Regions from separate parts of the Pseudomonas entomophila genome, predicted to be linked through region 1. Evidence: predicted binding sites of a transcription regulator. Region 1 holds the regulator's gene; each other region holds the start of a gene.
The links. Region 1 encodes FliA, which starts transcription of late flagellar genes. Its sites were predicted from a motif close to CTAAAGTTTNNNNNNNNNNNGCCGNTAA; they were not measured.

Region 1 (8,071 bases):
CCTGCCCGGTCAGGTCCTGATAGTCCTGGGCCAGCAGAATGTCGTTGAGATGGCCGGCGACCTTGCGATTGCCTTCGGCGCTGTGCGTCAGGAAACTGTCGACGCGCTTGACCAGCTCACGGAATTCCGGCGCCGCCACCTCGCGACGCATGAAGCGCTGCCAGTCGGCGGACAGGTCCTGGGCCTCGCTCGCGAGGTCGTTGAGCACGGGCGTGCTCTCCTCCACCAGGTCCATGGTGCGGTTGGCCGCGCCCTCGGTGAGGCGCACCACGTAGGAGAGGCGCTCGGTGGCATCGGTGATCTGCGAGACTTCCTCGGCCTGCGGCATGGCCGGGTCGATCTGGAAGCTGACGATCGCACTGTGCAGTTCACGGGTGAGCTTGCCGACTTCCTGATACAGGCCACGGTCGCGGGTCTGGTTCAGCTGGTGAATCAGCTGCACCGCCTCGCCGAACCGGCCGCGCTCGAGGCTCTCGACCAGTTCTTGGGCATGCTTCTTCAGGGTTGATTCGAACTCACCCAGAGAGTTGTTCTGTGACTCCATGGCGCCCCCTGACGTGACTCAGCCGTTGACGCGTTCGAAGATCTTCTCGATCTTTTCTTTGAGCACCTGGGCGGTGAATGGCTTGACCACATAGCCGTTGACCCCGGCCTGGGCCGCTTCGATGATCTGGTCGCGCTTGGCTTCGGCGGTCACCATCAGCACCGGCATGCCCTTGAGGCGGTCGTGTGCCCGCACCTTGCGCAGCAGGTCGATACCGGACATGCCCGGCATGTTCCAGTCGGTCACCAGGAAGTCGAAGTGGCCGTTCTCCAGCATGGGGAGCGCCGTGGTGCCATCGTCGGCTTCCTCGGTGTTGGTGAAGCCCAGGTCACGCAACAGGTTCTTGATGATCCGCCGCATTGTCGAAAAGTCGTCAACGATGAGGATTTTCATGTCTTTGTTCAATTAGACCTCCAAGCAGTCTTAAACGCGCTCGGCGCCGAGCGCGCAGTCAATCAATTCTGTACCGCTAAAAAAACGACTGCATCGAACCTGGGTTCAACGCGCCCGCCACTCACCCAACCGGCTGCGCAGACGTGCCGCGCACTGGCTGTGCAACTGGCTGACACGCGACTCGCTGACCCCCAGCACCTCGCCGATTTCCTTGAGGTTCAGCTCTTCGTCGTAGTACAGCGCCAGGACCAGACGCTCGCGCTCCGGCAGGTTGGCGATCGCATCGGCCAGGGCGGACTGGAAGCGCTCGTCCTCCAGGTCCCGCGATGGCTCCAACTGGCCGCTGGCTCCGTCCTCGTGCAACCCTTCGTGCTCGCCGTCCTGCAGCAGGTCGTCGAAACTGAACAGGCGGCTGCCCAAGGTGTCGTTCAGAATCCCGTAGTAATCATCGAGACTCAATTGGAGTTCGGCAGCAACCTCGTGATCTTTAGCGTCGCGGCCGGTTCTTGCTTCAACCGAGCGAATCGCGTCACTGACCATGCGCGTGTTGCGGTGCACCGAGCGTGGCGCCCAGTCCCCCTTGCGCACCTCGTCGAGCATGGCGCCGCGGATGCGGATGCCAGCGTAGGTTTCGAAGCTCGCGCCCTTGCTGGCGTCGTATTTGTTGGCGACTTCCAGCAGGCCGATCATGCCGGCCTGGATCAGGTCCTCGACCTGCACGTTGGCTGGCAGGCGCGCCAGCAGGTGGTAGGCGATGCGCTTGACCAACGGCGCGTAGCGTTCGACCAGCTCGTACTGGGCGTCTTTCGCCGCCTTGCTGTACATCTTGAAACCGCTCGCGTTCATAACACTGGCCCCGCACTGGTGGGCTGCACCAGACGCTCGACGAAAAACTCCAGGTGTCCGCGCGGGTTGGCAGGCAGCGGCCAGCTATCGACCTTCTGCGCAATGGCCTTGAAGGCCAGCGCGCACTTGGACCGTGGGAAGGCCTCGTAGACCGCCCGCTGCTTCTGCACCGCCTTGCGCACACATTCGTCGTAAGGCACGGCGCCGACGTATTGTAGGGCGACGTCGAGAAAGCGATCCGTGACCTTGGTCAACTTGGCAAACAGGTTGCGCCCTTCCTGCGGGCTCTGCGCCATGTTGGCCAGCACGCGGAAACGATTCATGCCGTAATCGCGGTTGAGCAGCTTGATCAGGGCGTAGGCGTCGGTGATCGAGGTGGGCTCGTCGCAGACCACCAGCAGCACCTCTTGCGCGGCGCGGACGAAACTGACTACCGAGTCACCAATACCCGCAGCGGTGTCGATCACCAACACGTCGAGGTTGTCGCCAATCTCGCTGAAGGCCTGGATCAGGCCGGCATGCTGGGCCGGCGCCAGGTGCACCATGCTCTGGGTACCGGAGGCGGCCGGCACGATGCGCACACCGCCAGGCCCCTGCAACAGCACGTCGCGCAGCTCGCAACGCCCTTCGATGACGTCGGCCAGGGTGTGCTTGGGCGTCAGGCCCAGCAGTACGTCGACATTGGCCAGGCCCAGGTCGGCGTCCAGCAGCATGACCCGGCGGCCGAGTTCGGCCAGCGCCAGGGACAGGTTCACTGAAACGTTAGTCTTGCCGACGCCACCTTTGCCACCGGTCACGGCGATCACCTGTACGGGATGCATGCTACCCATGTCTGTTCTTTACCTTGTCTCGCTTGGACCCAGGCCACATGAGGGGCTGAATGCTCGAGGCCACGGACAGGCCGGGCAACCCCATGATGTAGGTACGTTGCACAGTATTCACCCTCAACCCGCTCGCTTGCCGGGGCTGTGGTAGAGATCAGCGAACATGTCGGCCATGGCCTCTTCGCTGGGCTCGTCCTGCATCTGTACGCTTACCGCGCGACTCACCAGCTGGTGCTTGCGCGGCAATTGCAGGTCGTCAGGAATACGCGGCCCGTCGGTCAAGTAGGCCACCGGCAATTCATGACTGATAGCCAGGCTCAGCACTTCGCCGAGGCAAGCCGTTTCATCGAGCTTGGTCAGGATGCAACCGGCCAGGCCGCAGCGTTTGTAGCTGTGGTAGGCGGCGGTGAGCACCTGCTTCTGGCTGGTGGTTGCCAGCACGAGATAGTTCTTGGCGGCGATGCCGCGCCCGGCCAGCGTCTCCAACTGCATGCGCAGCGCCGGGTCGCTGGCCTGCAGGCCTGCGGTGTCGATCAGCACCACGCGCTTGCGCAGCAACGGTTCGAGGGCCTGGGCCAACGACTCGCCCGGGTCGACGTAGGTGACCGGTACGTTGAGGATACGCCCAAGGGTCTTGAGCTGCTCCTGGGCGCCGATGCGGTAGCTGTCCATGCTCACCAGCGCCAGGTTGTTCGCGCCGTACTTGAGCACATAGCGGGCGGCCAGCTTGGCCAGCGTGGTGGTCTTGCCCATGCCGGCCGGGCCGACCATGGCGATCACCCCACCCTCCTCGATCGGCTCGATCTCGGGCACTTCGATCATCCGCGCCAGGTGCGCCAGGACCATGCGCCAGGCATGGCGCGGCTCTTCGATTTCGGCCGTGAGCTCAAGCAGTTCGCGCGCCAGGCCACCGGACAGGCCCAAGCGCTGCAAGCGACGCCAGAGATTGGCCTGTTGCGGCTTGCTGCCTTGCAACTGGCTCCAGGCCAGCGAGCCCAGTTGTACTTCAAGCAGCTCGCGCAGGCCGGTCAGCTCGAAGCGCATGGCGTCGAACAGGCGCGGGTCAACCGCAGGTTGCGCTGGCGCGGCGACAGGCGCCGGCTCATCGACGTGCGGTTCGACCAGCGGCTCGGAGGCCGTCAGCGACTGGCCAGCGAACAGTTGGCGATTACCCTCGCCCAGCTCGCTGCGGTCATTGATCTGCGCCTGGGCGGTGACGATACGCGACTGCGTCTTGCGCAGCTCGTCCTCGAGCTCGGCATTGGGTACGCGTGGCGCCAGGGCGGACAGCTTGTAGTCCAGCGCGGCCGTCAGTTCGACACCGCCGGCGATGCGCCGGTTGCCGATGATGGCGGCGTCGGAGCCGAGCTCATCCCGGACCAGCTTCATGGCCTGACGCATATCGGCGGCGAAAAAACGCTTAACTTGCATAACCCACTACCTCAGCCATTTGGGCCCACGGTGGCAACGATGGTGACTTGCTTGTTGTCAGGTATTTCCTGATACGCCAAAACATGCAAATTCGGTACAGCCAGGCGGCCGAAGCGCGACAGCATGGCTCGGATCGGGCCGGCCACCAGGAGGATGGCCGGCTGGCCCTGCATTTCCTGACGCTGGGCTGCCTCGATCAACGAACGCTGAAGCTTTTCGGCCATGCTGGGTTCAAGAAGAACACCATCTTCCTGACCCTGCCCGGCCCTTTGCAGACTATTGAGCAAGATCTGTTCCAACCTTGGCTCAAGGGTGATCACAGGCAGCTCGGACTCAACGCCGACAATGCTTTGCACGATAGCGCGACACAATCCGACCCGCACCACCGCCACCAGCGCGGCGGTATCTTGACTCTTCATCGGGTTGTTGGCGATGGCTTCGGCAATGCTGCGGATGTCACGCACCGGCACCTGCTCGGCGAGCAGCGCCTGAAGGACCTTGAGCAGCCCCGACAAGGAAATGACACCCGGCACCACCTCTTCAGCCAGTTTCGGCGAGACCTTGGCCAGCACCTGAAGCAGTTGCTGGACCTCTTCGTGACCGATCAGCTCGTGGCAGTGCTTCTGCAGGATCTGGTTCAAGTGCGTGGCGACCACGGTACTGGCGTCCACCACCGTATAGCCCAGCGACTGCGCCTGCGCACGCTGGGCAATGTCGATCCATACCGCTTCCAGGCCGAACGCCGGATCGCGGGCGGCAATACCATTGAGCGTGCCGAACACCTGCCCAGGGTTGATCGCCAGCTCGCGATCCGGGTAGATCTCCGCCTCGGCGAGGATCACGCCCATCAGCGTCAGGCGGTAGGCGCTGGGCTGCAGGTCGAGGTTGTCACGGATGTGCACGGTAGGCATGAGGAAGCCCAAGTCTTGCGAGAGCTTCTTGCGCACCCCCTTGATCCGCGCCAAGAGTTGGCCACCCTGGTTGCGGTCGACCAGTGGGATCAGGCGATAGCCGACTTCCAGGCCGATCATGTCGATGGGAGTGACGTCATCCCAGCCCAGCTCCTTGGTTTCCAGCGCCCGCTGCGGCGATGGCAGCAGGTCTTGCTGGCGCTGCAACTCCTGCTCGGCTTCGACCTTGGCCTTCTGCTGCTTCTTCCACACCAGGTAGGCGCCACCGGCAGCCAGCAGGCCAAGGCTGAGGAAGGCGATGTGCGGCATGCCCGGCACCAGGCCCATGACGATCATCAGGCCGGCGGACACCGCCAGCGCCTTGGGCGAATCGAACATCTGCCGGTTGATCAGCTTGCCCATGTCCTCGGAGCCCGAGGCACGGGTAACCATGATCGCGGCGGCGGTGGACAGCAACAGTGATGGCAATTGCGCCACCAAACCGTCACCGATGGTCAACAGGGCGTACACCTTGCCGGCATCGGCAAAGGACATGTTGTGCTGCAGCATGCCGATGAGCATGCCACCGATCAGGTTGATGAACAGGATCAGCAGGCCGGCGATGGCGTCACCACGGACGAACTTGCTGGCACCGTCCATCGAGCCGTAGAACTCAGCCTCCTGGGCGACTTCGGCACGACGTGACTTGGCCTGGGCCTGGTCGATCAGGCCGGCATTGAGGTCGGCGTCGATGGCCATCTGCTTGCCGGGCATCGCGTCGAGGGTGAAGCGCGCGCTCACTTCTGAGATACGCCCGGCACCCTTGGTCACGACCACGAAGTTGATGATCATGAGGATGGCGAACACCACCGCACCGACGACATAGTTGCCGCCGATCACCACCTCGCCGAACGCCTGGATCACCTTGCCCGCGGCGCCATGGCCTTCCTGGCCATGGAGCATGACCACCCGGGTGGAAGCGACGTTCAGGGCCAGGCGCAGCAGCGTGGCGACCAGCAGGATGGTGGGGAAGGCGGCGAAGTCCAGCGGGCGCAGGGCGTAGACGCAGACCAGCAGGACCACGATCGACAGGGCGATGTTGAACGTGAAGAAGACGTCGAGCAGGAACGGCGGGATCGGCAACATCATCATTGCCAGCATCACCAGCAGCAGCAGCGGCACGCCGAGGTTGCCCCGGCCGAGACCGGCCAGGTTGTTGCGGGCGTTGCTGATTAACTGAGTGCGATCCACCGCGAGTCCTCTTCAAGCAAAAACTTTGACGCCTGCGTGGCGCCTGGCGCTGCCTTTGCAAGAAGCCTTCCAACTTTTTTAGGGCGGGGATTTTTTGCCGGGCGCGGGCCTTGGATCGCGTGTTGGCGGACAGGGGCCAGGCGATGTTTTTGCAGAGGTATTGAGATCGAGCGCCGCCCGCGCGGCGCATCGCGGATGAATCCGCTCCTACATCGGTTGCAACGTGCCCATGCCTGACAGGCCATGGTTGCCTGCCCTGCGTGTACGACGCGATTTATCGGCTGGCTGTAGGAGCGGATTCATCCGCGATGCGCCGCACAAGCGGCGCCCGCCCCATCAGCCAACCTCAACTATCGCGCCGCAAATCCTCGGGAATCGGCAGATCTTTCTTCAACGGCTCCGGCGCCTTGCCCTTGCCCGCCCGGTACTGGCGAATCTGGAACACATAGGCCAACACCTGCGCCACCGCCAGGTACAACCCCGCCGGAATCTCCTCTTCCAGCTCGGTGGAATAGTAGATAGCCCGTGCCAGCGCCGGCGACTCGAGGATCTGCACGTTGTGCTCGACCCCGATCTCACGCATCTTCAACGCCAGGAAGTCAGTACCCTTGGCCAGCAGCAACGGCGCCGCCCCACCCTTCTCCGGGTCGTATTGCAGCGCCACCGCATAGTGCGTCGGGTTGGTGATGATCACGTCGGCCTCTGGCACCGCCGCCATCATGCGCCGCTGCGACGCCTCCCGTTGCAGCTGGCGAATACGCTGCTTGACCTCAGGCTTGCCTTCGGAGTCCTTGTACTCGTCACGCACTTCCTGCTTGGTCATCTTCAGCTTCTTGTGCGCCTGCCAGAGCTGGAACGGCACATCCGCCGCCGCGATCAACAGCAACCCGGCCGCCATCCACAAGGCACTCCAGCCCACCACCTGCACGGCATGGATGACCGCCTGCTCCAGAGGCTCGTTGGCAATCGACAGCAGCGCCTGGCGGTCACCGGCCAGCACCACCAGCGCCACCACCAGGATGACCAGGAACTTGGCCATCGCCTTGAGCAACTCGGTGAGCGCATGCAGGGAAAACATGCGCTTGATCCCCGCCAACGGGTTCATCCGGCTGAACTTGGGCTGCAACAGGCTACCCGAGAACAAAAAGCCCCCCAGGGCGATGGGCGCAACAAAGGAGATCACGAACAGCAGGATCAACACCGGCTGCACCGACCAGATCGCCATCTTGCCCGACGCCAGCAGGAACGCCCCCATGCTGCGCTCGTCCACGATCACCTCACGGGTGAGAGTGAAGTTCGCACGCATCAGGGTCATCAAGGTTTCGGCCATCTGCCCACCGAACGCCAACAGCCCGCCAGCACCCGCCAGCGTCACCGCTACCGTGTTCAGCTCCTTGGACCGAGCGATCTCACCTTTCTCGCGCGCGTCGCGCTTGCGCTTGTCGGTGGGTTCTTCCGTCTTGTCCTGACCGCTCTCGCTTTCCGACATGCTCAGCGCGCCCGTGCCAGTTCACGCAGCCACTGCAGCGCTTCGCTGGCCAGTGCCTGGTAGTGGGAAAGAATATCGGCCAGGCCGACCCAGAAGATGCCGAGCCCCAGCACCAGGGTCAGCGGGAAACCGATGGAAAAGATATTCAACTGCGGCGCCGCTCGCGTCATCACACCAAACGCGACGTTGACCACCAGCAGCGCGGCGATCGCCGGCAGGATCAGCAACAGCCCCGCCCCCAGCACCCAGCTCAGGCGCCCAGCCATCTCCCAGAAATGATTGACCACCAGCGCATTGCCCACTGGCAGGGTGGTGAAGCTTTCAGTGAGGATCTCGAACGCCACCAGATGGCCGTTCATTACCAGGAACAGCACGCTCACCAGCATGGTCATGAACTGGCTGA
Region 2 (8,071 bases), 1.2 Mb from region 1:
TGGTTACTTTTTGTCGCGTTTGACAAAAAGTGACCCGCCGTAAGGGCGGAAAGGTGACTTCGAGTCGCCATTGTTAATGGATATACATATAACTATGAATACCCACTTAGCTTTGACTTTGACTTTGACTTTTAGAGTGCTGGCTTTGAAGTCTGTGAGCATATCCATTTGCAATAGAGACGCCAACTCACCTTTTCGCCCTTACGGCGACCTTCTTTTGCACGCGGGCAAAAGAAGGCAAAAACCGCTGGCTCCATCATCCGGCCCCTACGCTTCGCTCCGGGGTTCCCTCACTCCGGCCTTGCTCCCGCGTGGACGCACTGAAGGGCCATCCATGGCCCATCAGTGCTCGACGGGCATCCATGCCCGTCGCCCCGCTACGCAAGTCCTACGTTCGGCCTCCTGAAGTCGCATTTGGCGGCGCCTGAACTACCGCGCACTTAGAAGCAAGATCAAGATCAAGATCAAGATCAAGATCAAGATCAAGATCAAGATCAAGATCAAGATCAAGATCAAGATCAAGATCAAGATCAAGATCAAGATCAAGATCAAGATCAAGATCAAGATCAAGATCAAACGTTAAGCAGTAATTAGCGTATCGGCAGTTTCGCCAGCAAGCCGTCCCCTACAAATAAGGCAAATAAATCGAAAGCATACGCCCCAACCTGCATCAATGCTGATCGTTGTAATGAAACTTGGGCATTTCCCAATGAAACCTGATCGCCAGCAACCGCACCAGGAAACCACCAAACAAGGTCAGCAGCATTGCCTGCTCCGCCGGCACCTTGAAGTACACGCACCCCAGGTAGAACCACGCTGCGGCGAACGACACGCTGGCATACAACTCACGCCGAAACACCAGCGGAATGTCATTGCAGAAAATGTCCCGCAAGATCCCGCCAAACACCCCGGTGATCACCCCGCTGATCGAAGCGACCAGGAACCCCTGCCCCATCTCCAGCGCGGTCATGCAGCCGATCAGCGTGAAGGCCACCAGCCCCAGCGCATCGAGCACCAGAAACAACGAACGCAAGTGGCGCATCAAGGGTGCGATGAAGATGGTCAGCAGCGCCGCGAAACTGGTCAGCACCAGGTACTCCGGGTGCTTCACCCAGGTCAGCGGATAGTGCCCGAGCAGCACGTCGCGTACCGAGCCACCCCCCAGCGCGGTGACACAGGCAATCAGCACCACGCCGAACCAGTCCATGCCTCGACGACCGGCTGACAGGGCGCCAGTCATGGCTTCGGCGGTGATGGCGATGAGGTAGAGCATCAGCAACATGGTGCAGGTCCGTGCGGGAAAGGCGCGCAGTCTAACCAGTCAAGCGGGGCACCAAAAGAGGGCGCGCCGACTATCATCGGCGCACGGCACACTCAGAACTTGATGAAGTGCTCACGGTAGTGGCGCAACTCGGCAATCGACTCGCGGATATCGTCCAGCGCCAAGTGGGTGCTGCCCTTCTTGAAACTGTCACGCACATCCGGCGCCCAGCGTGCGGCAAGCTCCTTGAGGGTGGAGACGTCGAGGTTGCGGTAGTGGAAGTAGTTTTCCAGCCCACGCATGTGACGGTAAAGGAAGCGGCGATCCTGGCAAATGCTGTTGCCGCAGATCGGCGACTTGCCCTTCGGTACCCATTGCTCGAGGAAGGCAATGGTCTGGGCCTCGGCCTCGGCCATGCTCACCGTGCTCTCGCGCACACGTTGAGTGAGCCCCGAATTGCCATGGGTGCGGGTGTTCCATTCATCCATGCGCGCCAACACTTCATCGCTGTGGTGGATGGCGATCACCGGCCCCTCGGCCAGGGTGTTCAGCTCGCTGTCGGTGACGATGGTGGCCATCTCGATGATGACGTCGCTGTCCGGATCCAGGCCGGTCATTTCCAGATCGATCCAGATCAGGTTCTGTGAGTTCTGCATGAAAGGGCTCCTCTGATAGGCCGTCATATTAGCCTAGCGAGGTTGGTCGTGGGCGGGCCGTGCTAAACTGCCTGCCGTTTTCTTTCTGCCCCGCCGACACGGAACCTTCATGGCCAAACGCCAGCTCAACCGCCGCCAGAACTGGCGCATCGAAAAGATCCAGGGCGAGCGCGCCGCCCGCGCCGCCAAACGCGAACAGCATGTGCTGCAAGAGCTGGAGGGTGGCGACCTGGGGCCGGAGCAACTGGGCCTGGTGATCGCCCACTTCGGCGTGCAAGTCGAGGTCGAGGCCCAGGACGGCGAGGCTGCCGGGCAAGTCTTCCGTTGCCACCTGCGCGCCAACCTGCCGGCGCTGGTCACCGGCGACCGCGTGGTGTGGCGCGCCGGCAATCAGGGCATCGGCGTGATCGTCGCGCAGATGCCCCGCACCACCGAACTGTGCCGGCCAAACAACCACGGCCAGCTCAAGCCGGTGGCGGCCAACGTCGACCTGATCGTCATCGTCTTCGCCCCGGCCCCCGAGCCGCACCCCAACCTGATCGACCGCTACCTGGTGGCCGCCGAGCATGCCGGCATTCGCCCGCTGCTGCTGCTCAACAAGGCCGACCTGATCAACGAAGAGAATGCGCCGACCCTCAACGCCATGCTGGAGGTGTACCGCAACCTCGGCTATCCGTTGCTGGAAGTCTCCGCCCATCAGGGCGACGGCATGCAGCGCCTGCAACAAACGCTGGACGGCCATATCAGCGTGTTCGTCGGCCAGTCGGGCGTGGGCAAGTCGTCGCTGGTCAACAGCCTGCTGCCCGACGCCGGCACCCGTGTCGGCGACCTGTCGGAATGGTCGGGCCAAGGCACGCACACCACCACAACCGCGCGGCTATACCACTTCCCAAACGGTGGCGACCTGATCGACTCGCCAGGCATCCGCGAGTTCGGCCTGGGCCATGTCAGCCGTGACGACGTGGAAGATGGCTTCATCGAGTTCCGTGACCTGATCGGCAACTGCCGATTCCGCGATTGCAAACATGACCGCGAACCGGGTTGTGCGTTGCTCAAAGCACTGGAAGGCGGACAGGTCTCGCAACAGCGCATGAACAGCTACCGCTCGATCATTGCCAGCCTGCCAGAAGATAGCTATTGAGGCTTTTCTGTAGGACGCCTTACCGAGAGCCGTAGGACGGCTCTCGTTTTCCCGTCATCCCTTGTTGATCGCCCGACCTTTCACTGATTGTTCCGCTCAGGACCCGTCGCCAACCCGCGGCGCCCCTGCACGGTTCAAGGAAGGTCACACAATGACAAGATCAGCACGCTACCCGCACTGCGCCTCCCTCCCACAAGGAGAACAGGACTGATGCCGGTCTTCATCAGCTACCCCCACGGCGCCCGCCTGGACGCCTTCATCCTCAACGAGCGCATGCTGCTCGAAGGCATTCCCACCCAACTGGTACTGTTCGATTGCAATGGGCAGACCCTCGACGACCTGCATGGCAACTTTTGCCAGCAATTGAGCGATGCCACCCACTGGATCGGGGTCGTTTCCGACAACAATGGTGAAGATTGGTGGACCGCCTGGCTGCTGGGGGCCGCGTCCATTACCAGCCGGCGAATAAGCTTCTACCACACGGGTGAGGGGAGCCCGCCGGAACGATTGGGCAAATGGCCGGTGATGCGCGAACGCAGCCATATCGATCTGTTTGTATTGGCGTATCACGATGAACAGACGTTCGGGCGGGGAATGGCGTCGTCCACGGGACGAAGGGGGTTCAGCGATCGGGACAATGCCGACTTCTTTCATGCCGATCTCAAGGCCAAGATCCGGCGGGGGTTCTGAGTTTTAGCGCCACGCGGCAGGAGCGGGTTTACCCGCTCCCACAAGGGCCGCAAAGCGGCCCTTATCGATTACTGGCCCTTGGCCTCGTCCATCTTCAACACACCATCCTCGAAGATGTTCAGCTTCTGACGCAGCTCGCGCGGCTGCATCGGCTCCTGCGCGGCTTCGCCCGCAGCACCAGGTGCCGCGGGCGCTGCGGCACCTGGTGCTGCACTGGCAGGCGGCGCGTCCGGCGTGCCTTGCTCGCCTTCGATGTTGCGCTGAGCCTTCTTGGTCAACACGATGATATCGATGCGCCGGTTGACTGGGTTGAACGGATTCTCCCGATCGAACAGCGACGACGAGGCATAACCCACCACCCGGGCCACTTGGCCGTCCGGGTAGCCACCGGCCACCAGCGCGCGACGCGCGGCGTTGGCGCGGTTGGCCGACAGTTCCCAGTTGCCGAAGTCGCCGGTGCCGGCATACGGCTTGGCGTCGGTGTGGCCGCTGATGCTGATCTTGTTCGGCACCGCCTTGATGGTGTCGGCCATGGCCAGCAGGATGTCTTCGAAGTACGGCTGCAGGCGCGCGCTGCCCAGGTCGAACATTGGCCGATTCTCGGCGTCCATGATCTGGATGCGCAGGCCGTCCTGGGTGATCTCGAACAGGATCTGGTCCTTGAACTTCTGCAGCTGCGGGTTTTCCTCGACTTTGTTCTGCAACTCCTGCAGCAGCAGTTCCAGGCGCTCGCGCTCGACCTGCTCGGCCATGGTCTCGACCTGGTCCTTGTCCAGCTGGATGCTGGTATCAGGCGTTGGTTCTGACTTGGTTTCCGGGTTGATGGTCTTTTCCGGAGCCAGCTGCGGCGAACCACCCAGGTCAATGATGTACGGCGTGCCGCTCTCGGAGAAGCCGATCGGGTCCTTGAAATAGCCGGCGATGGCGATCTTCTGCTCGGGCGTGGCAGTGGACAGCAGCCACAGCACGAGGAAGAACGCCATCATCGCCGTGGCGAAGTCGGCGAAGGCGATCTTCCAGGCGCCGCCGTGGTGGCCGTCGCCAAAGCGCTTGACGCGCTTGACGATGATGGGCTGATTGTTCTCCATGGCTTAGCGACCGCGTACTGCTTGTTCCAGCTCGGCGAAGCTCGGGCGGTGCCCCGGGTACAGCACCTTGCGGCCGAACTCGACCGCCAGCGACGGCGGCATGCCGGAAGCCGAAGCCACCAGCGAGGCCTTGATCGCCTCGTAGACGTTCAGTTCTTCTTTCGCATCGTGGCGCAGGGCGTTGGCCAACGGGCCGAAGAAGCCATAGGCGGCAAGAATACCGAAGAAGGTACCGACCAGTGCCGCGCCCACGTGCAGGCCGATGGACTTCTGGTCGCCGTCACCCAACGAGGCCATGGTCACCACAATGCCCAGTACCGCCGCGACGATACCGAAGCCAGGCATACCGTCAGCGATACCGGTCACCGCGTGGGACGGGTGCTCCAGCTCTTCCTTCATGCTCAGCAGCTCCATGTCGAACAGGCCTTCGAGTTCATGGGGCGCCATGTTGCCGGTGGACATGATGCGCAGGTAGTCGCAAATGAACGCGGTCATGCGCTCATCGCCCATTACTGCGGGGTACTTGGCGAAGATCGGGCTGGCCGCCGGGTCCTCGATGTCGCCCTCGATGGCCATCATGCCTTCACGGCGGCTCTTGTTGAGGATTTCGTACACCAGGCCCAGCACTTCGAGATAGAAGGTGTGGGTGAAGCGGGTGCCGAACATCTTCAGCGACTTCTTGATCACATGCATGGTCATGTGACCAGGGTTGGCCTGGAGGAACGCACCGAAGGCCGCGCCGCCGATGATCAGCACCTCGAACGGTTGGATCAGTGCCGCGATCTTGCCGTGGGAAAGCACGTAGCCGCCGAGCACGCTCGCGAATACGACGATGATGCCGATAATTTTAGCCATAAGTTGAAAGCACTTGCTGTCGTGGTCAGGGTAAGGGGCGGGAGCTTGAAAACTCTTCTTCTACTTATCGGCAGAACTGCGCCAGACTATAGCCACTCAATGCGAAAAGCCAGTTCGGACTGATGTCAATATGCCAATTGAAACCAAGGTGCCAAGTCGGGCCCCGTCGAGTCTAGAGGCCTGGGTAAAGCTGCTCGACGGGATTCGCGTACCGATTCCGAAAGACAGCCACGACCGTGTGCTCCAGGCCATCAACGACAACCGCCGCTCCCTGCGCGACATCGCCGAACTGATGCAGGACAGCCCCGCGCTGGTGCTCTGCGTGATGCGCGAAGCCAATCACCCGGCCAATGCCAGCCAGGCGGAACCCGCCGAAAGCCTGGAAATCGCCCTCAACCGCCTGGGCCTGGCGCGCACCAGCCAGTTGCTGGCCCGCCTGCCCGCCGTGCCGGATGACGAAATCCCACCGGTGCTGCGCCAGTTCCTGCTGATCAGCCAGCACGCCACCCAGCAGGCCAATGGCCTGTTCGCCAGCCGCCTTGCACGCCTGTGGCAGGAAATCCACTGGGGCAGCCTGCTGTTCCTCTCGCCGCTTTGGCCGTTGGCCCTGGCCTACCCCAATCTGCTCGATACCTGGGAGCTGCGAGTTATCCACAAGGGGGAGAACGCCGGCGAGGTCGAGCAGGAATTGTTCGGCGTGCGCATCATGCAACTGTGCCAGGCCATGGCCCAGCACTGGCGGTTGCCCGAGTGGGTGACCCAGGGGTACCGCCTGCTGATGGACGAACGCGAACAACTGGCGCAGGTGCTGAGCATCGCCCGCGAGCAGGATCCACTGGTCCAGCAGCAACGCCTGGACGAGGAGCCGGCCTTGCGCCGCTGGTTCAACCAGCCCCCCAATACCGTGCTGCTGGCCAACGGCCTGGCCCTGGCCGCCCAGGTTGGCTGGGACAACCCCCACCTGCTGCGCTGGCAGTTGCTCACTGCGCTCTATCTGCAAACCACGCTGGACGACGTCCAGCAGCAGGTCCACCAGCAGGCTGCGGCCAGTGCCCGTCATCACGCGCAGCATGCCCTGTTCCATCCGGCCGAGGCGCTGATATGGCCCTGGCACCAGCGCCGCCCGCACCCGGACATGCTCACCCCGCCGCCGCCCGCGCATCAGGATCTCGAACGCTGGCGCAAGCTGTGCGCCGAACTGCTGGCCCAGCCGAGCCCGTTCAGCAACGCCGTGCACCTCGCCACCCAGGCCTGCGAAGCCCTGCTGGCCTGCGGCATGCAGCGCGTGATGCTGCTGGTGCTGGACAAGCCCAATGAGTGCCTGCGCGTACAGCAGTTGGCTGGTCTGCCCAAGGAGGCTGCCGGGCAGGTCCTTCCATTGGCCGGGAGCAAATTGCTGCAGCGCCTGCTGAGCCAAGCCACGCAACTGCGCCTGACCCCCGAGAACCACGCGCAGTTCGCAGCACTGATGCCCGCGCCACTGCGCGCCTTCTTCAAGGGCGAGCACCTGCTGCTGCGCTCGCTGGCAGTCAATGGCCAACCCTTGATGCTGATGGTCGCCGACCAAGGTGGCAAGCCCTTGGCCGATGTCGGCGTACAGGCTTTCGGCAAGACCGCACAGTGCGTGGAACGTGCCCTGGCCACCTTTGGCGCCCGCCATTCATAGCTGCCTTGCGCTACAATCGCCCTCTTTCCACCCTGGAGATCGTGGATGACTGATTTTTCCGGCTTGCCCCTGGTGATCGAGCCTGCGGACCTGCTACCGCGCCTGGCTTCGCCACAGCTGATCCTGGTCGACCTGACCAGCGTCAACCGCTATGGCAGTGGGCATATCCCCGGGGCCCGCTTCGTCGACCCGAAACGTACCCAACTGGGCCAGCCGCCGGCTCCCGGCCTGCTGCCGGCCCATACCGACCTGGAAAAGCTGTTCGGTGAGCTCGGCCACCGCGACGATGCGGTCTACGTGGTCTACGACGACGAGGGTGGCGGCTGGGCCGGGCGCTTCATCTGGCTGCTCGACGTGATCGGTCACAAGGGCTACCACTATCTCAACGGTGGTATCCAGGCCTGGCCGGCAGACAAGCTCTCCACCGAGGCACCTGAAATCGCCGGCGGCCCGGTGAGCCTACGGCAGCATGCCGAACCCACCGCCACCCGTGAATATCTGCAGAGCCGCCTGGGGGCCACCGACCTGGCGATCTGGGATGCCCGTGCACCTGGGGAGTACCGTGGCGAGAAAGTCCTGGCGGCCAGAGGCGGACACATTCCTGGCGCGATCAACTTCGAGTGGACCGCCGGCATGGACCTCAACGACCATCTGCGTATCCGCAAGGACATCAAGCAAGTACTCGAGCAGTTGGGCATCACCCCGGACAAGGAA
Region 3 (8,071 bases), 2.7 Mb from region 1:
GGTCGCACCGTGGGAAATGGCGTCGGCACCGGTTTCGTTGGCGATCTCGATCAGACGCTTGGCAATCAGCGGACGGGCGATGGAGGTACCCAGCAGGTACTCGCCCTCGTAGACGGTGTTGGCGCGAAACATCGGGAAAACGAAGTCACGCACGAACTCTTCGCGCAGGTCATCGATGTAGATTTCTTTCACGCCCATCGCCTGGGCCTTGGCGCGGGCCGGTTCGACCTCCTCGCCCTGCCCCAGGTCAGCGGTGAAGGTCACCACTTCACAGTTGTAGGTGTCCTGCAGCCACTTGAGAATCACCGAAGTATCAAGGCCGCCGGAATACGCCAATACGACCTTTTTTACGTCCGCCATGCCATCACTCCACGGGATTGTACGGAAAGGCGTGATTCTACCGGCCTTGCCGAAAAATTTACAATGGGGCGACAGCTTGTGACGACAAAGCGACAGGAACTGTCGAGGGCGCGACCCGTGGTCGCACTCAGGCCTTGGTTGCGGGCACAGGTTTCGCGGGCGCTGCGGCAGGAGCCGAAGGAGCGGCCGGAATCGGCGCGGCCGCGGCCGGAACCACAGGTGCGGCGGGCTTTTCCACGGGTTTCTCCACCGGGGTCACACGGTCGAGCTGGATATTCACTCGGCGGTTGCGCGCACGGTTGGCGGCACTGTTGTTCTTGGCCAGTGGGTAGCGCTCGCCATGGAAGCGCACGGTGATCTGATCATCCGGCACACCATGGGCCTTCAGGTACTCGGCCACGGCCAGGGCGCGCCGGCGGGAGGTGTCGCGGTTGGTCAGGCGATTGCCGCTGTTGTCGGAATGGCCGTCGAGCTCGATATGGTTGACCGAAGGGTCGGCCTTCAGGTAATCGAGGATCACGTCCAGGCGCGCACGCCCCGAGGCGTCGAGCTCGATACCTGCGCCAGGGAAGCCGACCTGGGTCTGGCGGATCTGGTCGAAGTTCATCGGCAACAGTTTCGCGGCGCATGCCTGGTAGTCACCATATGCCTTGGTGAAACTCACAGGTAGCACGTGCACTTCCATCGGCCGCCCACCTTCGCCGGTATAGTTGCGCACCACCGTGCTGCGCCCATCGAGCAGGCCATTGATCAAACGACTGGCCTGGCCCTGTGACGAGGTAAACAACACCCCGGTGCGGGCCATGCGCACAGCGCCAAGGTTCACGTCGCCACGCCCCGGTTGCCAGGGTGCCGCCGCCGCCAGCAGGGTGGCGGAGCCGGCACCCAGCACATTGCTGTCCGAACGCAACTGGAAGGTCGGCTGCTCGCCAGCGCGGCGCACGAACTCACCGCTGCCGAAACCGTCGATCGGCTGGATCAGGCGACACTCGAACTGGTCACCCTCGACTTTCCAGGCGACGTTCTCCACGCGAGTCTGGAAGGTCAGGGCCCCGGCCGGCAAGCTGGCGACGAGGGTGAACAGGGCTAGGTAACGCTGGCGCACGGGCGGCTCCACAGATTCTGACGGCTTACCTCAAGGCTATCGGTCGCTCGTCGGAAAACTTGATAGCCGTGCTTGAACAAGGGTTTTCCGGTACGATTGGCTTCTGAGTTCGACCCGCCTGGTATTCCCAATGTCCGATCGCCTGACCCTCCTGCGCCCCGACGACTGGCACATCCATCTGCGCGATGGTGCCGTGCTGCAACATACCGTCGGCGACGTGGCGCGCACCTTCGCCCGCGCTATCATCATGCCCAATCTCGTATCGCCAGTTCGCAATGCCATTGAAGCCGGCGCCTACCGCGAGCGCATCCTCACCGCTCGCCCGGCCGGCAGCCGCTTCGAACCGCTGATGGTGCTCTATCTTACCGACCGCACCAGCCCCGAGGATATCCGCGCGGCCAAGGCCAGTGGCATCGTCTACGCCGCCAAACTGTACCCGGCCGGTGCCACCACCAACTCCGATTCAGGCGTGACCAGCATCGACAACATCTTCCCGGCCATAGAGGCACTGGCAGAAGTTGGTATGCCACTGCTGGTACACGGTGAAGTGACCCGTAGCGAGATTGACGTATTCGACCGCGAGAAGCGCTTCATCGACGAGCACATGCGCCGCCTGGTGGAGCGTTTCCCCACGCTGAAAGTGGTGTTCGAGCACATTACCACCGCCGATGCCGCACAGTTCGTCACCGAGGCCTCGGCCAATGTCGGCGCAACCATCACCGCTCAACACCTGCTGTACAACCGCAACCACATGCTGGTCGGTGGCATCCGTCCACACTTCTATTGCCTGCCCATCCTGAAGCGCAACACTCACCAGGTCGCACTGCTGGATGCCGCCACCAGCGGCAATCCGAAGTTCTTCCTCGGTACCGACTCGGCACCCCACGCCAAGCACGCCAAGGAAGCCGCCTGCGGCTGCGCCGGTTGCTATACCGCCTATGCCGCCATCGAGCTGTACGCCGAGGCGTTCGAGCAGCGCAACGCGCTTGAGAAGCTCGAAGGCTTCGCCAGCAAGCACGGCCCGGACTTCTACGGCCTGCCGCGCAACACCGACACAATCACCTTGGTGCGTGACGAGTGGACCGCGCCGGACAGCCTGCCGTTTGGTGACAACACCGTGATTCCGTTGCGTGCAGGTGAAAAGCTGCGCTGGCGCCTGCTGGAGGACAACGCGTGAGCGAAGACCTCTACGAAGACGACCAGGACAGCCAGGTCAGCAGCGGCTCGCGCCACCCCATGGCCGAGCGCTTCCGCGGTTACCTGCCGGTAGTAGTCGATGTCGAGACCGGCGGTTTCAACAGTGCCACCGACGCGCTGCTGGAAATCGCCGCCGTGACCATCGGTATGGACGAGAAAGGCTTCCTGTTCCCCGAGCACACCTATTTCTACCGGGTCGAACCGTTCGAAGGGGCCAACATCGAAGCGGCCGCGCTGGAGTTCACCGGCATCAAGCTGGACCACCCGCTGCGCATGGCAGTGAGCGAGGAAAGCGCGCTCACCGAAATCTTCCGCGGCGTGCGCAAGGCCTTGAAAGCCAACGGCTGCAAGCGGGCGATTCTGGTCGGGCACAACAGCAGCTTCGACCTCGGCTTCCTTAACGCCGCGGTGGCGCGCAACGATATCAAGCGTAACCCGTTCCACCCGTTCTCCAGCTTCGACACGGCCACGCTCGCCGGCCTCGCCTACGGCCAGACCGTGCTGGCACGAGCTTGCCAGAGCGCTGACATCGACTTCGATGGCCGCGAGGCACACTCGGCACGCTACGACACCGAGAAGACCGCCGAGCTGTTCTGCGGCATCGTCAATCGCTGGAAAGAGATGGGCGGTTGGCGCGATTTCAACGATTGAGCTGACAGCTTGAAACAAAAAAAACCGGCCACGAAGGCCGGTTTTTTTATTCGCGTGGCAATTACAGCTTGCCAGCGTTCTCGCTCAGGTAAGCCGCGACACCTTCCGGCGAAGCATTCATGCCCTTGTCGCCTTTCTTCCAGTTGGCCGGGCAGACTTCACCGTGCTCTTCATGGAATTGCAGGGCATCGACCAGACGCAGCAGCTCGTCCATGTTGCGACCCAGCGGCAGGTCGTTGACGATCTGCGAACGGACAACACCGTTGGTATCGATCAGGAAGGCACCACGGAAGGCCACGCCGCCTTCGGACTCGACGTCGTAGGCCTTGCAGATTTCGTGGGTCATGTCGGCAGCCAAGGTGTACTTGACCTGGCCGATGCCACCGTTGTTGACCGGGGTGTTACGCCAGGCGTTGTGGGTGAAGTGCGAGTCGATCGACACGCCGATCACTTCCACGTTGCGCGCCTGGAAGTCAGGGATGCGGTGGTCCAGGGCGATCAGCTCGGACGGGCAGACGAAGGTGAAGTCCAGCGGGTAGAAGAACACCAGGCCGTACTTGCCCTTGATGGCCGAGGCCAGGTTGAAGCTGTCGACGATCTCGCCGTTGCCCAGCACGGCCGGTACGGTGAAGTCAGGGGCTTTTTTGCCTACGAGTACACTCATTCGATTTCTCCTGATGAGGGGTAAAACCTTGTCCGGATGAGACAAGCCCACCCGGAATCCGACAAAGGCCGACCATCATACACGGCTTAGGGTGACAGGCCGAATCTCTACCACCGGTCGCTCAAGGGCGGCCCTTTCAGAAAGTGCTTTGACAAGCATTCTCATTACCATTACTCTCCAACCCATCGACTCAACCCGCGATGGTTAGCCCTTATGTATGTGTGTCTCTGTGTCGGTGTCACCGACGGACAGATCCGCGATGCGATCTACGAAGGATGCTGCAGCTACAAGGAAGTTCGAGCCACCACCAATGTCGCCAGCCAATGTGGCAAGTGCGCCTGCCTCGCCAAGCAGGTGGTGCGTGAAACCCTGACCGAGCTGCAACTCAGCCAACAGACCGTGCTGCCCTACCCCGTTGAATTCAACGCGGCGTAACAAAACAGAATTTGAAGAACCGGACCTCGCGTCCGGTTTTTTTATTCCTGCAATTCAATAAGTTAGCGCCATAACGCGGTTCACAAACATTCTTATTCCGATTAAATTTCACTTATTATTCAATAACTTAGGTTTGACACAGGGGGTAGCCAGGCTCAAACTTGTATTCATTGACTCAACTTCCATAGGGCAGGACCCCATCATGAAAGGCGACGTAAGCGTCATCCAGCATCTCAACAAGATCCTCGGAAACGAGCTGGTCGCAATCAACCAGTACTTCCTGCATGCGCGCATGTACGAAGATTGGGGCCTGAACAAGCTTGGCAAGCACGAGTACAAGGAATCCATCGACGAGATGAAGCACGCTGACAAACTGATCAAGCGTATTCTCTTCCTCGAAGGCATCCCCAACGTTCAGGACCTGGGCAAGCTGCTGATCGGCGAGCACACCAAAGAGATGCTCGAGTGCGATCTGAAGATCGAGAAGAAGGGCCACGCCGACCTCAAGGCTGCCATCGCCCATTGCGAGACCGCCGGTGACTTCGGCTCTCGTGAACTGCTTGAAGACATCCTCGAATCCGAGGAAGAGCACATCGACTGGCTGGAGACTCAGTTAGGCCTGATCGACAAGATCGGCATCGAGAACTACCTGCAATCGCAGATGGGCGAAGAATAAGCGCCTACAAGGGCACCCACCGAATCAATTCAGAAAACAAAAAGCCCCGCAATCGCGGGGCTTTTTGTGTGCAAGGACCGGATCAGGCCTCGGAAGCCTTGGCCTTGGCGGCAGCTTCCTTGATCAGGGTCTGCAGTTCGCCGTTGGCGAACATCTCGCTCATGATGTCGCTGCCACCGACCAGTTCACCGGCAACCCACAGTTGCGGGAAAGTCGGCCAGTTGGCGTACTTGGGCAGGTTGGCGCGGATTTCCGGGTTCTGCAGGATGTCGACGTAGGCGAACTTCTCGCCACAACCCATCACGGCTTGCGCCGCCTTGGCCGAGAAGCCGCACTGCGGGGCATTCGGCGAGCCTTTCATGTAAAGCAGAATGGTGTTGTTGGCGATCTGCTCTTTGATTGTTTCGATGATATCCATGAAGCACCTCGGCTGAACTTTCCGACGTGATCGTCGGCACGGTGGCGCATTGTAGCGGAAAGCCGAGCGGCGTGCTCGGCCTTGCCGATCCTCAGGCGGCTTCCACCTCCACCGGCACACCATTGAGTGCGGCATTGCCGGAAACACCGTCGCGCAGGTGCTCGTCGGTCAGGTCGTTGGCACTGACGCCGGGCTGCGCACTGGCGATCTGCAACTGCGCGCCCTGGCGGGCATGGCCGTAGCCGTGGGGCAGGCTGACCACGCCTGGCATCATCTCTTCGCTGGCCTGAACCTGCACTTCGAGCACACCGGTACGCGAACGCACTCGAACGGTCTGGCCGTCCTGCAATTGCCGCAGGTGCAAGTCATCCGGGTGCATCAGCAATTGATGGCGTGGCTTGCCTTTCACCAGCCGGTGGAAGTTGTGCATCCATGAATTGTTGCTGCGCACATGGCGACGGCCGATCAGCAGCAGTTGCCCAGGGGCGAGCGGCGCCTGCCGGGCAAGCCGCTGCAAGTCGGCGAGCAGAACCGCAGGCGCCGCCTCAACCGCCCGGCTGGCCGTGCCCAGGCGCGCTGCAAGGTTCGGCCGCAGCGGCCCCAGGTCCAGGCCATGGGGATGCTGGTCGAGCGCCTGCACGGACAACTGCAGCGGCGACAAGTCGCCATGACGCCCCTTGCGCAGGGCGATGTCGATCATCTGTGCCGGCGGGAGTGTCGCCTTGAGTTCGACCTGCGCCCGCTTGGCGAAAGCCTGCGCCAAACCAACGAAAATCTCCCAGTCATGCAAGGCACCTTCCGGCTTGGGCAGGATCGCCCGGTTGAAACGGGTGACATTGCGCACTGCCAGGAGATTGAACGTGGAATCGTAGTGGTCGTTTTCCAGCGCTGAGGTTGAGGGCAGGATCAGGTCCGCATGACGGGTGGTCTCATTGATGTACAGATCGATGCTGAGCATGAAGTCGAGCCCCGCCAACGCGTCGTCCAGGCGCCGACCGTTGGGCGTGGACAGCACCGGGTTGCCGGCCACTGTCACCAGCGCCCGCACCTGCCCCTCGCCAGGCTCGAAGATTTCCTCCATCAAGGCCGAAACCGGCAACTCACCTCCATACTCCGGCAACCCGGAAACCCGGCTCTGCCACAGGTTGAAATGCCCACCCGAGATGCTGGCGACCAGATCCACCGCAGGCTCGGTACACAAGGCGCCCCCTTCGCGGTCGAGGTTGCCGGTGACCAGGTTGATCAATTGCACCAGCCAGTGACACAGCGAACCGAACGCCTGGGTGGAAACACCCATCCGGCCATAGCACACGGCCCTCTCGGCTGCGGCGAAGTCACGCGCCAGCCGACGGATGTCGTCCTGCGCGACGCCACACAACGCACTCATGGTGCCAGCGTCGAAGGGAGCGATGGCTTCACGCACCTGCTCCAACCCGTTGACCGGCAAGTGCGAACTGCGGCCCAGGCCTTCCGCGAACAGTGTATGCAACACGCCGCACAACAACGCCGCATCTCCACCGGGGCGGACGAACAGGTGCGTGTCGGCCATTGCCGCCGTCTCGCTGCGACGAGGATCGACCACCACCAGGCGCCCTCCCCTGGCCTTCAACGCCTTCAGACGTTTCTCCACATCTGGCACAGTCATGATGCTGCCGTTGGAGGCCAATGGGTTGCCACCCAGTATGAGCATGAAGTCGGTGTGATCGATGTCCGGGATCGGCAACAGCAAGCCATGCCCGTACATCAGGTGGCTGATCAGGTGCTGCGGTAGTTGGTCCACTGAGGTGGCAGAAAATCGATTGCGCGTCTTGAGTAGCCCGAGGAAGTAGTTGCTGTGGGTCATCAAGCCATAATTGTGCACGCTGGGGTTGCCTTGGTACACCGCCACGGCATTGCGCCCATGAGCCTGCTGGACCGCCCACAGTCGTTCTGCGGCAAGCTCGAAAGCCTCGTCCCAGCCAATCGCCTGCCATTGGTCGCCGATACGTCGATGGGGCTGGCGCAAGCGATCGGGGTCTTCCTGGATATCCTGCAGGGCGACCGCCTTGGGGCAGATATGCCCACGGCTGAATGAGTCCTGCGGGTCGCCCTTGATCGAACTGATACGCGCCCGCCCGTCGTCTTCATGGGTGACTTCGATGCTCAGGCCACAGATGGCCTCGCACAGGTGACAGGCTCGGTGATGCAGGGTCTTGGTCATGGCCGCCTCTGCCTTGTTGTTCTGGATGAACGACTATGCGCTGCCTGCCACAGGCATGCCAGCGAGGTTCGTGCCGTGAATCGGGCGACATCAGGCGCACGATTCGCGACGGCGGGTTTGCCAAAGCCTCGCCGAGCCGTGTACAACCTCTGTAGCAAATAAAAAACAGTCTGGTTCCAAGGGCTTGCGACACCCTCTGATACAGAGCCGCTGTTTCCCCTCTTGGTTTGAGGCGACATTTAATTATAGTATTGCGCCTTTCCCTATTCCGTCCGCCCCGTGCGGTTTACGCCGCAGGTCACCCCCGTTGTCAAAAAAACCATACGGTCGACCTGCACACCGTTGCAGATAAGGTAGTCAATCAT

Region 2: a site for FliA is predicted at 5,756-5,783, ahead of motA (flagellar motor stator protein MotA). Genes of this name have one in related genera too.
Region 3: a site for FliA is predicted at 1,502-1,529, ahead of IM733_RS25040 (flagellar protein MotY). Genes of this name have one in related genera too.

What each region holds. Positions count from the first base shown of each region.
Region 1 is NZ_CP063832.1:2,576,956-2,585,026, forward strand. It holds gene IM733_RS11200 (protein phosphatase CheZ) at 1-544, opposite strand, end outside; gene IM733_RS11205 (chemotaxis response regulator CheY) at 563-937, opposite strand; gene fliA (RNA polymerase sigma factor FliA) at 1,043-1,783, opposite strand; gene fleN (flagellar synthesis regulator FleN) at 1,780-2,613, opposite strand; gene flhF (flagellar biosynthesis protein FlhF) at 2,728-4,038, opposite strand; gene flhA (flagellar biosynthesis protein FlhA) at 4,050-6,179, opposite strand; gene flhB (flagellar biosynthesis protein FlhB) at 6,526-7,668, opposite strand; gene fliR (flagellar biosynthetic protein FliR) at 7,671-8,071, opposite strand, start outside.
Region 2 is NZ_CP063832.1:3,767,178-3,775,248, forward strand. It holds gene IM733_RS16690 (trimeric intracellular cation channel family protein) at 671-1,282, opposite strand; gene orn (oligoribonuclease) at 1,375-1,917, opposite strand; gene rsgA (small ribosomal subunit biogenesis GTPase RsgA) at 2,027-3,058, shown strand; gene IM733_RS16705 (molecular chaperone Tir) at 3,269-3,748, shown strand; gene motB (flagellar motor protein MotB) at 3,817-4,836, opposite strand; gene motA (flagellar motor stator protein MotA) at 4,840-5,691, opposite strand; gene IM733_RS16720 (HDOD domain-containing protein) at 5,822-7,357, shown strand; gene IM733_RS16725 (rhodanese-like domain-containing protein) at 7,403-8,071, shown strand, end outside.
Region 3 is NZ_CP063832.1:5,650,151-5,658,221, reverse strand. It holds gene IM733_RS25045 (argininosuccinate synthase) at 1-360, opposite strand, end outside; gene IM733_RS25040 (flagellar protein MotY) at 488-1,465, opposite strand; gene pyrC (dihydroorotase) at 1,596-2,642, shown strand; gene rnt (ribonuclease T) at 2,702-3,313, shown strand; gene IM733_RS25025 (peroxiredoxin) at 3,375-3,977, opposite strand; gene IM733_RS25020 (bacterioferritin-associated ferredoxin) at 4,191-4,412, shown strand; gene bfr (bacterioferritin) at 4,615-5,088, shown strand; gene grxD (Grx4 family monothiol glutaredoxin) at 5,171-5,506, opposite strand; gene IM733_RS25005 (molybdopterin-dependent oxidoreductase) at 5,598-7,706, opposite strand; gene argF (ornithine carbamoyltransferase) at 8,070-8,071, shown strand, end outside.